DNA from 3 places in the Peribacillus sedimenti genome. Region 2 is predicted to be linked to each of the others. Evidence: riboswitches for the same ligand, from Rfam matches in the RefSeq annotation. Region 2 holds a riboswitch; each other region holds the start of a gene.
What was found. A riboswitch is a leader RNA that binds a small molecule or an ion and turns the genes downstream of it on or off. The one in region 2 is predicted to bind glycine.
Positions count from the first base shown of each region.

Region 1 (4,177 bases), 670 kb from region 2:
ATCCCAAGAACAATGAACCTAACAGAACCCTTATCTTTATTTTCAGATGCTACATCTTTTCTTTGAAGCTTAGTTTTAATAAAAATTGCAATCTCAGATAAAACCCATAAATAAAATATAATTTCTGCAATCAAACCAATTTCCACCATTTACACCCCTTTTTTCCATTATACATTTGACATTTATGTATTTGAATTGTTTTTGGTATTAGTAATTCGTAATTTACAAGGCTATATATAAAAATCAGGCAATGATCTAACTTGAAAATTAACTAAGAACAGTGAGGAGGTGGAGGATTTTTGATATATCCCAAAAATATGCTGACATTTCTCACGTTCGTCTTTCAATTTTAATTTCATACCAATCAAGCCCATATCCTATATGTTTCCGGACTTGTATAAATTTTTCATATGTCCAATGTTAGAGTCAGTTTTGCATTTAGATATGGCAAGAAATTAAACGCAAGAACCTGTTGTTGTGCCAGTTATTTCACAGTCAGCAATCATGCCATTAAAGTCATAATAAAAAAAACGCGCTAATCCTTTTGGATCAACGCATGCATTAACAAAGCCACTCACTTAGCAGTTTCTTAAAACCGACGATCTGAGCATTAGTTTATAATTTAATCTTTTCTTTCGAATGTATTATTTCTCCTGCCGTACACATACATAACGAATAAAAGTGCAAACCATAAAGGTGTCATCAATACGGATAAACGTGTTGCTTCCGCGAATAACATAATAATTAAGATAACCACAAATAGAGCGAGCACCACATAATTCATAAAAGGTGTGAATGGTGCTTTAAAAGTTGACTTTCTTCTTAGATCAGGGCGAGTCTTTGAATATCGAATATGAGATATTAAAATTATGCTCCACACCCAAAAGAAACAAATCGCACTGATGGTGGTCACAATGTTAAAAGCTTGTTCTGGAACCAGTTTACTTAAAAGAGCTCCGATGGAAACAACGACTGCCGATGTAAGCAAGGCGTTACTAGGGACATGATTTTTATTCAATTTAGCAAAAGCAGCCGGCCCCTGTTTATGCTTGCTTACGTTATATAAGATTCGGCTCGTGGAAAATAATCCGCTATTACAGGCTGAAGCTGCAGATGTCAAGACTACGAAATTGATGATCCCCGCTGCAACTGGTATCCCCACCAGACCAAACACCTGCACAAACGGACTGCTGGAGGCATTCAATTGATTCCACGGATTGATGCACAGGATGACGAAAAGAGCACCTACATAGAAAAATAGAATTCTCATCGGAATCTTATTAATCGCAGATGGAATGTTCTTTCGCGGATCCGCTGTTTCCGCTGCAGATACACCTACTAATTCCACCCCGACATAGGCAAATACAGCCATCTGAAAAGATAGCAAAAAGCCGGATGCTCCGTTCGGAAATAGGCCGCCATACTCCCAAAGGTTCTTGACAGATACAGTTCCCGTGTCCGTTTGGAAGCCAATCACAAGCAAAATGATCCCAACAACAATTAAAGCAATAATGGTGATTACCTTAATCAAGGCAAACCAAAACTCTAACTCTCCAAAAAGCTTAACTGTCAGTAAATTAAGGGCCAGCAAGATAAGTAAACAAATTACAGCTGGTATCCATTGTGGGATGTCGAGCCAATATTGCACATACATCCCGACAGCAATGATATCAGCCATGGCGACCATTATCCAACAGAACCAATATGTCCATCCGGTCACAAATCCTGCCCATGGTCCAATATAATCAACAGCAAAATCTGTAAATGATTGATAACCTGCATTTGACAGGAGCAATTCCCCCAATGCCCTCATAACAAAAAACACAGCCATTCCTATGATCAAATAAGACAATAGGATAGATGGACCTGCTAATTGGATTGCCTTGCCTGAACCTAAAAACAAACCAGTGCCAATTGTTCCGCCAATTGCAATTAGTTGTACATGCCTATTTTTCAGATCCCTCTTTAACTCTTGCTGCTCCACGTTTCATTCCCCCAAGATGTAGTTTAATAGCGATATTTGTAAGGATTTTTGTAAGTCCAAATCATCTTTTTCAACATAAAAAAGAGATTGGAGTACTCCAATCTCTCTTAGAAGTGAAGAATAAAAAATAGCCATTTATTAACTCTCAGGTTGAATAACAAACGGTAACCATTTATTCCTGTCCTTTTGCCTGAGATTGTGAACCCTTCGGCGCCGCAAAATATGCGATCTCTCCAGAAAATGCTCCTGCTAGAGTGTGACCCCTAACAATCATCGCAATCTTTGTATTTAATTATAATATTTAAGCGATATATAGACTTTTACATCTTTAGCCTTTTCACTTTTATTATTATAACATAACTTCTATGAATGAAAAAAGAAATATCACAGCACACTGTTTGCTGTAACAAATTTATTGATGAAAATCGAACCGGTGAATAACTGGCGATGTATGATTACAAATGTTTTAAGTCAGAAGCCGTACCGCGAAATAACCATTTCTCTTCTATAAAACGGAAGTGCTTGCTTTCTTTAAATAAAAACTGTGTGTTCCTAAAGAGATGAAAAGAACAGTAAAACTATACTCATACAAGCAAAAAATACTATTACATCCTCAAATGTTCGATCATCTAAAAAAAGGAAAGCCACAAACATGGCTCTCCTTCTAATACTTATATTCTTTTTGCACCTAAGAATTTCGGTTTCCAATATGAGTTATTTGTATAAAAGTATGATACACCTTTTGAGGATGATGAATTGATCACTTTTCCGCTGCCTACGTACATAGCAACATGAGTTGGTCTGGACGCTTTAGTGGGCGCATAGAAAAGAAGGTCTCCAGGCTTTAAGGAACTTGAACTCACCCTTGTCCCTTTTGTGTACATGTCACGTGCTGTACGAGGTAATGTCTTACCCGCTTTTCCGAAAGAATATTTGATCAAACCTGAACAATCGAATCCGCTTGGCGTAATTCCGCCCCATTTATATCTTACTCCCAGATTGTTTTTTGCGACTGAGATGGCCTTTGTATGATAAGTTGCTGCTTCTGCTTTTTGTGTCTCACCCATTGCCGTAAACCCCATGCTTAGCGTAGCTGTCATGGCTAGGGTCGCGATGAATTTCTTTAACAAGATTGTTTACCCCCTGGTGTGAATTGATAAACCTACTATACTTGATTTTGTATAACAATAGCATCACAGGATAATTACAGTTATATTACAAAAATAATGGTGCATATCCATATTCTGCAAAAATGTGTTTCTAAGCTGCTCCAGCAAAAGTAAGTTGAAATAAGGGGATTAGTTTACTAAAGTTGAAGCCTGGCAATCTTTTTTTATTGGAATAGAATCGTACAGGAGGCAATAATGCAGTCCAAGTTTACATATAAAATTTTTAAATTTTTTGCCTTCCTGCTTCTTTTTGCAGCAGGATCTATAATCCTCCATAACATTATTACCAAAAAAACAACAGAAATCCGAATATCGGAATATGAACCTGCAATCAAAAATGAACTTAAAAAATATTGATTAGATACATATACGCCTGTACTGCTGGCAATCATGTATCAGGAAAGCCATGGCAAAGGGAATGACCCCATGCAGTCATCCGAATCAGCAGGATTAAGAAGAAATAGTATTGCCAGTCCAGAGAAAAGTATCAAACAAGGAGTTTTTAATTTTAATGAAATGTATAAGTACGGCCGAAAAAGGAGAGTGGATTTAAATACGATTATACAAAGTTATAATATGGGGCCCGGTTATATTGATTATGTGACTGATAATGGCTTGAAGCACAGTGAAACCCTGGAAAAAGCCTATTCCAAATCCCAGGTGGAAAAGTCTCCTTCTTTGTATACCTGCGGCAAGGATATAGGAAATTTTAGATTTCCCTATTGTTTTGGAGACTTCACTTATGCCGATAAAGTGAATGACAAACTGTCCTAATAAAAACAGAGCTTATATAAAACTTCCTGCTGGCCATATATCAATACAAAACTGAAAAAGAAAGATAGACCACCGCTAAAAAGGTCCATCTGATTAGGATGGACCTTCTGCTGTTTAATTCAGATTCTCTAATTTAGTATCTGCGTCTAAAATCAATTCACCCTTTTTGACTTTAATATTACGCTGTCCTTTCAATGGATCGGCTTCAATCGGCTTCTTACTTGCTACGAATGTTAAATTCTGCAGTTCA
Region 1 covers NZ_CP143547.1:3,166,947-3,171,123, forward strand. The annotation lists gene V1500_RS15645 (methyltransferase family protein) at 1-149, opposite strand, end outside; gene V1500_RS15650 (amino acid permease) at 623-1,984, opposite strand; glycine riboswitch at 2,153-2,231, opposite strand; gene V1500_RS15655 (C40 family peptidase) at 2,656-3,114, opposite strand; gene V1500_RS15660 (lysozyme family protein) at 3,544-3,927, shown strand; gene V1500_RS15665 (fused MFS/spermidine synthase) at 4,042-4,177, opposite strand, start outside.
Region 1: linked by a shared signal. The riboswitch ahead of V1500_RS15650 (amino acid permease) and the one ahead of gcvT (glycine cleavage system aminomethyltransferase GcvT) in region 2 are both predicted to bind glycine.

Region 2 (4,177 bases):
CGATCACGTCGCATGAATCCCATACATAGCTTTTTCTTTGTGCTACTGCCGGTATATGGAACTTGGTGTTTAATTCAAATACCCATTGTGTCACAAGGGAGGCAGGTACCAGGATTAATACTTTTTTAACGAGTCCGCGAATCATATACTCTTTTAATATCAAACCAGCTTCAATTGTTTTTCCAAGCCCGACTTCGTCAGCAAGTATTGCCTTTCCGTTCATATTTTCCACTACTTGTCGGGCAGCCTCCAGCTGGTGTGGGAGCGCCTTGAGCTGGGGCAAATGCTTAGGTGCCTGCAGCCCCTCAAATTCTGGGACAATCAAATGCTTTTCAACCTCTACGGCCAGCTTGTATAGTTCCCAGTTCCCCCATGGTCCATCATTTGAGAATTTAGCCAGGAATTCGTTTGCCCAATCATCATCGAAACTCACATTAATTTTCACCGTGGGTCCCCCAATCTTATATAATACTGGTTGCTATCTTTCTTTATTTACACGATTGAAAAACACGAACGATATATTAAAATTTGCGTCTTATTGTTAGTTTTTGTTGAAAAAAGATTGCAGACTTTTCAAATTTAATGGTAGGATGAATTTAGTATTATAAGTTTCAGTGTGCCATAAAATATGTGGACCGGAATAATCAGAGGGCGGTTATAAAATTGCTCCTCGAAAGTCCGTGTGCCCTATAGTATGGCCATTTTAAAAGGTTAATATAAGCGAATGAAGGCACGGGGAGAGACTACCAATGTAGCGCCGAAGGAGCAAGCTGAAAAGTGAATCTCTCAGGCAAAAGAACTCTTGCTGGACGCGGCTCTGGAGAGCACTGTTTCCAATCTGCGGAAACGGACACCAAAGGGGAAAACCTCATATAGGGTTGTTGCTATGGCGGCCCGGGTAAACTTTCAGGTACCAGGACAGAGAACTTCTTATTGATGTAAGGGGTTTCTCTGTCCTTTTTTTTGCAACAGGACGAGACCATTCATCAATCTATCAATCATGTTTTTTAAGCTCTTCCTGCGACACGAATCGCCACTGCAAGTAAATGGTGCCAGCAGCAACGGTAAAAAGGAAAATGAGAAATTATAAAGCTTGAGGAGGGAATACTTTGTCCGAATTAAAGAGAACGCCATTATTCGAGGTTTATAAAGAGTATGGAGGAAAGACAATTGATTTTGGGGGCTGGGAGCTTCCTGTACAATTCTCGGGTATCAAAGATGAGCATGAGGCGGTACGTACCAGTGCTGGACTTTTTGATGTTTCCCATATGGGTGAAATCGAAGTCAAAGGTCCTGAAAGCATAGCTTTCCTTCAAAGAATGCTAACCAACGACTTATTAAAACTTCAGTCAGGAGATGCACAGTATACTGCCATGTGTTATGAAAATGGCGGTACGGTTGACGACCTGATCGTTTATAAGAAAAGTGATGGCGATTATTTGCTTGTGGTGAATGCGGCGAATACGGAGAAGGATTTCAACTGGCTGCAAACAAACCTGATCGAGGATGTCGAACTAACGAACGTATCATCCGATATTGCACAATTAGCTTTGCAAGGCCCGCTTGCTGAAAAGGTGCTTCAAAAATTATCAGAAAATACGGACTTACGTGAAATTAAGTTTTTTAAATTTAAAGAAAATGTTCTTCTAAATGGAAAAAGTGCCCTGATATCCAGAACGGGATATACAGGAGAGGATGGTTTTGAAATATACTGCCAGAGTGGGGATGCGCTTGAACTTTGGAGGGCGATACTGGAAGCGGGAAGGGAAGAGGGGGTTGTACCAGTTGGGTTAGGTGCACGTGACACCCTTCGTTTTGAAGCCAATCTCCCTTTATACGGCCAGGAGCTGACATCGGACATCACTCCTATCGAAGCAGGGATTGGTTTTGCTGTAAAACCAGATAAAACTGCTGATTTCTTTGGAAAGGCAATACTTGCGGAACAGAAACAAAATGGCGCACCAAGGAAGATTGTCGGACTGGAAATGATAGACCGCGGAATCCCGCGCCATGGTTATCAGGTTTATGCTGGTGATCAGCTGATTGGCGAGGTAACCACGGGGACCCAGTCACCTACATTGAAGAAAAATGTAGGGCTGGCCTTGCTAAACAAAGAGTATGCAGGAATTGGCAATGAATTACAGGTAGAGATCCGCGGCAAAAGGCTGAAAGCCGTTGTAACGGAGACTCCATTTTATAAAAGGCCGCGAAAATAAGGGAGGATATCTTATGAAACATCGTTATTTGCCCATGACAGAGCAGGATAAAAGCGAAATGCTGAATGCAATCGGCGTTTCTTCAGTGGAAGAGCTGTTCAGTGACATTCCTGAAAGTGTGAGGTTTAAAGGGGAATATAACATCAAGCAGGCAAAATCAGAACCGGCTCTATTAAAGGAATTATCTCGATTGGCGGCGAAAAATGCAGATTTAAAGAGTTATACATCATTCCTGGGGGCCGGGGTATATGATCATTATATCCCTGTTATAGTGGACCATGTAATCTCCCGTTCGGAATTTTATACTGCCTATACACCATACCAGCCAGAGATTTCGCAGGGTGAACTGCAGGCAATTTTCGAATTCCAGACCATGATCTGTGAATTGACAGGAATGGATGTAGCAAATTCATCCATGTATGATGGAGGAACAGCTTTAGCTGAAGCGGCTATGCTTAGTGCCGGCCAGACACGGAGAAATAAAATATTGTTATCAAAGGCTGTTCACCCGGAATCAAGGGATGTTGTAAAGTCTTATGCCAAAGGCCAGAATGTCGAGATCATTGAAGTTCCATATAAAGATGGAGTTACAGATTTAGATTCATTGAAAGAATTAATCAATGATGAAATTGCAGGCGTTATTGTACAATATCCAAATTTCTTTGGCCGAATTGAACCGCTTAAAGAAATGGAAGAGGTTATACATGCCCAAAATTCCATGTTTGTTGTGTCGAGCAATCCTGTTGCATTAGGGGCATTAACGCCTCCTGGAAAGCTTGGTGCAGACATCGTTGCAGGGGATGCCCAGCCTTTCGGTATTCCTTCTGCTTTTGGAGGACCGCACTGTGGTTATTTTGCGGTGACTAATAAGCTGGTACGTAAAGTGCCAGGCCGTCTTGTCGGGCAGACGGTGGACGAAAATGGGAAACGCGGGTTTGTGTTGACGCTTCAAGCCCGGGAGCAGCATATCCGCAGGGACAAAGCTACCTCCAATATTTGTTCCAATCAGGCGCTGAATGCCCTTGCGGCTTCCGTTGCGATGACGGCTCTTGGGAAACAGGGTGTCAAGGAGATGGCGATACGAAATATTCAAAAATCCCATTACGCTAAGAATGCGTTAAAGGCAAAAGGGATTGAGATTGTTTTTGAAGGTCCTTCATTCAATGAGTTTGTCATAAAACTGCCAGGCTCATACAAGCAATTAAGTGACAGTTTATACCAAAAGGGAATAATCGGAGGGTTCGACTTAGGCCGGGTGTATCCAGAATTAAAGGACCATATGCTGGTTGCTGTAACAGAATTGCGAACCAAAGAGGAAATACATGAATTCGCTGTAGAATTGGGGGATGGCCATGAATAAGCAAGATCAACCTTTAATCTTCGAAATTAGCACACCCGGACGGATAGGCTACAGCCTTCCGGAAATGGATGTAGAGGCGGTACCGCTAGCGGAGCTGATTCCTGCCGATTATATCCGTGCCGAAGAAGCAGCGCTGCCCGAGGTTTCCGAGTTGGATATTATGCGGCATTACACTGCTTTGTCCCACAGGAATCATGGGGTGGATTCAGGATTTTATCCGCTTGGTTCCTGTACCATGAAATATAATCCGAAAATAAATGAAAATGTTGCCCGCATGAATGGGTTCGCGCATATTCATCCTTATCAGGAAGAACATACTGTACAGGGTGCTCTTGAGTTAATGTATGACTTACAGGAGCATTTAACGGAGATAACAGGCATGGACCAGGTTACCCTGCAGCCAGCGGCAGGAGCCCATGGAGAATGGACAGGGCTTATGATGATTCGCGCGTACCATGAAGCAAATGGAGATACAGCGAGATCCAAAGTAATCGTTCCTGATTCAGCCCATGGTACGAATCCAGCTTCTGCAACAGTGGCGGGCTTTGAAACGGTCACCGTTAAGTCGGACAGTAACGGGCTGGTAGACCTTGAGGACTTG
Region 2 covers NZ_CP143547.1:3,837,171-3,841,347, reverse strand. The annotation lists gene V1500_RS18870 (DEAD/DEAH box helicase) at 1-445, opposite strand, end outside; glycine riboswitch at 725-812, shown strand; gene gcvT (glycine cleavage system aminomethyltransferase GcvT) at 1,110-2,216, shown strand; gene gcvPA (aminomethyl-transferring glycine dehydrogenase subunit GcvPA) at 2,230-3,576, shown strand; gene gcvPB (aminomethyl-transferring glycine dehydrogenase subunit GcvPB) at 3,569-4,177, shown strand, end outside.

Region 3 (4,177 bases), 1.6 Mb from region 2:
CAAGTTTTTCCAGTTTTTAACCTATCCACAAAATCTCGAAAAAGAACCTCCCAGCAGCATATTGTGTTCTTACAAAATTCGCGAGGGGTTTTTGCGGTTTCTAGATATTCTATAAAATGAATTAAAGTATCTTTTCTGGTACAGAATGTCCCGTGGTCTTCTGTTATAATGATTGAAAGGAGGGATTATTATGGCAGGTAACTCCAGCATTGAGTGGACTGATGCAACCTGGAATCCAGTTACAGGTTGTAACAAGTTATCACAGGGTTGTAAAAACTGTTACGCCGAACGAATGGCAAAGAGACTGGTTGCTATGGGAAATCCACGCTATAAAAATGGTTTTAATGTTACTCTTCATTATGATTTAATTGACCTCCCGTACAAATGGAGAAAACCGAGAAAAGTATTCGTAAATTCGATGTCAGATTTATTCCATAAACAAGTTCCCCTTGAATTTATTCAAAAGGTTTTTAATACCATGATAGGAACCCCTCAGCATACATATCAATTCTTAACAAAAAGATCAGAACGGTTATTAAAGTTATCTCCAAATTTACCGTGGGCACCGAATATTTGGGCTGGCACTAGTGTAGAAAACGATGATGTGACCTTTAGGGTTAATCATTTACGAAAGACTCCCGCTTTTATTCGGTTTTTATCCTGTGAGCCACTGATTGGACCCCTCACTAATTTGGATTTAGAAGGAATTCACTGGGTTATTGTCGGGGGAGAATCCGGACCCGGTGCAAGACCCATAGAAGCTGACTGGGTACGGTATATAAGAGATAAGTGTGAAAAAGAAGATGTAGCCTTCTTTTTTAAACAGTGGGGCGGCGTCCAAAAACATCGCTTCGGTAGGATACTCGACGACAGAACTTATGATGAATACCCAATAATAACGGTTTGATAGAGCCACAGCAGGCTCTTTTTTGTGGAACGGCAATCATTGGTGGGATGTGTTTACGACTTAAACTTCCTTGAAAATCTTAAATGAATCTTCTCCTTTATAAGGATAAAAATTACATTTACAAATGACCGGGAGCAATTCCACCGGAATCCAATACCCGTTAACACAACAATAGATAAAGCAACTTAGATTTAACATAAAAATGGACTCGCCGATATGGCAAGTCCACAATATATAAAGAGCATCAATTAATGAGAGCTTGCAGCGGTGCTGGAATACGGCCTCCACGTCTTATTAATTTTTCAGAGCTATATGGATTTACGCCCATTACCGGTGCACGGCCAAGAAGACCGCCAAATTCAACCATCTCGCCTTCGTTTTTACCTGGAACAGGAATGACGCGTACAGCAGTTGTTTTTTTGTTTATCATGCCGATTGCAGCCTCATCAGCAATGAGTGCTGATATGGTTGATGGTGTAACTTCACCGGATATTGCAATCATATCAAGACCAACTGAGCATACACATGTCATGGCTTCCAATTTCGGAAGAGTAAGGGCCTTATCGATGATACCGCGAATCATGCCATTATCTTCACTTACCGGGATGAATGCGCCGCTAAGCCCGCCTACATAGGAACTTGCCATGGCGCCGCCCTTTTTCACAGCATCGTTCATAAGAGCAAGAGCGGCAATGGTTCCATGGGTCCCTACCCGCTCTAATCCTATTTCTTCAAGTATTTCAGCAACACTATCGTTCATGGCATTGGTTGGCGCAAGCGATAAATCCATGATCCCGAATGGTACACCAAGCCGTTCTGCCACTACCCGCCCAATTAGCTCACCAGCTCGGGTAATTTTAAACGCGGTTTTTTTAATAACATCTGATACTTCTCCCAGATCAGCGTCAGGATGGCGTTTCAATGCGCTTAATACCACTCCAGGTCCACTTACGCCGACATTGATGACAACCTCACCTTCGCCTGCTCCATGGAAAGCTCCGGCCATAAACGGATTATCCTCAACTGGATTACAGAACACGACAAGTTTGGCACATGCCATTCCATCCTTGTCCTTTGTTCTTTCAGCAGCATCCTTGATAATCACTCCCATTTGGCGCACAGCGTCCATATTAATGCCGGTTCTTGTAGTTGCCACTGAAACCGACGAACATACCCGTTCGGTTACGCTTAAAGCCTCCGGCAACGCATCAAGCAAGGTTTGGTCTCCTTTTGTGATTCCTTTATGTACAAGAGCGGAAAATCCTCCGATAAAATCAACACCTAGCGTTACGGCAGCTTGATCAAGAGTTTTAGCAAGTTCGATCGCTTGCTCCTTTGTAGCATTGCCTAGTATTTCAGCGATCGGTGTGATGGAAATACGTTTATTAATGATTGGAATCCCATACTCCCTTGCCACGTCCTCAGCTACTTCTTTAAGTCGGCCGGCATAGCTTATAATTTTGTCATTCACTTTTTTGTTCATTTTCTCAAAGTCGCTATCCGAACAATCATTTAGGCTTATACCCATTGTCACAGTCCGAATGTCCAGATTTTCCATCTGGATCATCCGAACCGTCTCCATCATTTCATCGATGCCTATTTGCATATTGTCCTCCTATACCCGATGCATGGCTTGAAAAATTTCTTCAAGCTGTATATTAATTTTCAGAGAGAGTTCATCTCCGGCATCATTAAGCAATAATTGCAAAAGTTCCAAATTTTCGAATCCAGATACATCAACAATCATCATCATAGTAAAAAAATCTTGCAAAATCGTTTGGCTTATATCCAGAATATTGATTCCGTTGTCTGACAATACAGTCGTCACTCTTGCAATAATGCCCACCTGATCTTTTCCTACCACACTTACTACCGCACGTTTCGTCATGTCCTTCACCTCGTACAATTAGTATAAAAAAAAGAGATTGGAGTAGTCTCCAATCTCGGACAAGCAGCAGAATAACCTATAAAAGTAAGTTACTCTTCTGTCCTTTTGCCTGAGATTGTGAATCCTTCGGCGCCGCAAAAACTGCGGTCTCTCCAGAAGCTGCTCCCGTTATAGTTTTATCCACAACGATCATCGCCTGCTATATTGGTAAAAATAAAAATAATAATGAAATTATAACAGTACACAAAACAGTGGTCAATGACTTTTCCGAACCAGATGGGTAAATATTATGACTCTTCTACTTAAAACAACACAACATGGGAAATGTCGCATTTGCAGCATGTTTCAGCCATCTAAGCGGACATATTTATTAAAAGCATATTATTAGGTTGGTATATAATCACCACGCTTAAACCCTTAGATGACATTCCATCATCTAATTTTTTTCAACCGCAAGAATAATTTGGTGCTTTAATTTTAAATTCATGATTTTTTATATCCTTAATATCTTTTCCTTTAAACTTTTATTCGAAATTTTTAATTTCACTTTCACCATTCTCAGTTTCTAAATCTAATATAGCTATCCAGTTCTCACTTTCCCCGTTAAAATTTGCTGAGACAACCAATAAACTTAAAAAGATCCCTAATAATTCCCTCCTATCTTTTCCTCCCTAATCACCTTGATTTTACCATTTTTGTCCAATAGCAGAAGAACTGTTATTAATCTAGACTGCCCCGTTAGCACAATAAGAAAAAGCTGCAGAAAAAATGCAGCTCGGAATCATCAGCTCTTGCCACCCATAAGTTTAAGTACAGGGGCTACTTCCCCTAAAGTCAATTAACTGGGGTTTAGTTCACCCATTAATTATTAAACTCTTGAAATAGGAAACTATTTCTTCAAATTTATTTTTCTGCTCTAAAACTGGAGAGCGATTACTTTCTTCAGAAAAAACAAAGGCCATTGCAGGGGTGCACGGAATCGGTATCTATTTTCATAAACTGATGACATTGCTTATCACAAGGTAGCCTGTCATGTATAAAACTGACAGGTAGGTAAGTTATCAAATCCTTATAAAGCCATCATGACCTTGTTTCTTCCCGATTTTTTGGAGTTATACAGACCCCGGTCTGCCCTGTTTATGAGTTCAGACACCGCTTCAGGGCCATTGTCGTTTTTGGATGCAAAGCCGATCGAGACGGTAACACGCAGGTCATGCCCATTTCCGATTCTAAACCGGCTCTCCGCCACTGCCTTCCGTATTGTTTCTGCCATCAGCCACATGTTATGCCGATCGCAATCCGGTACCAGGATGCTGAATTCTTCCCCGCCATTACGGGAAACAAATGCATCCGACCCAGCGGAAAGCAGCAGGATATTCGAC
Region 3 covers NZ_CP143547.1:2,228,383-2,232,559, reverse strand. The annotation lists gene V1500_RS11055 (DUF5131 family protein) at 191-907, shown strand; gene V1500_RS11050 (PFL family protein) at 1,152-2,513, opposite strand; gene V1500_RS11045 (ACT domain-containing protein) at 2,523-2,795, opposite strand; glycine riboswitch at 2,883-2,961, opposite strand; gene V1500_RS11040 (GGDEF domain-containing protein) at 3,865-4,177, opposite strand, start outside.
Region 3: linked by a shared signal. The riboswitch ahead of V1500_RS11045 (ACT domain-containing protein) and the one ahead of gcvT (glycine cleavage system aminomethyltransferase GcvT) in region 2 are both predicted to bind glycine.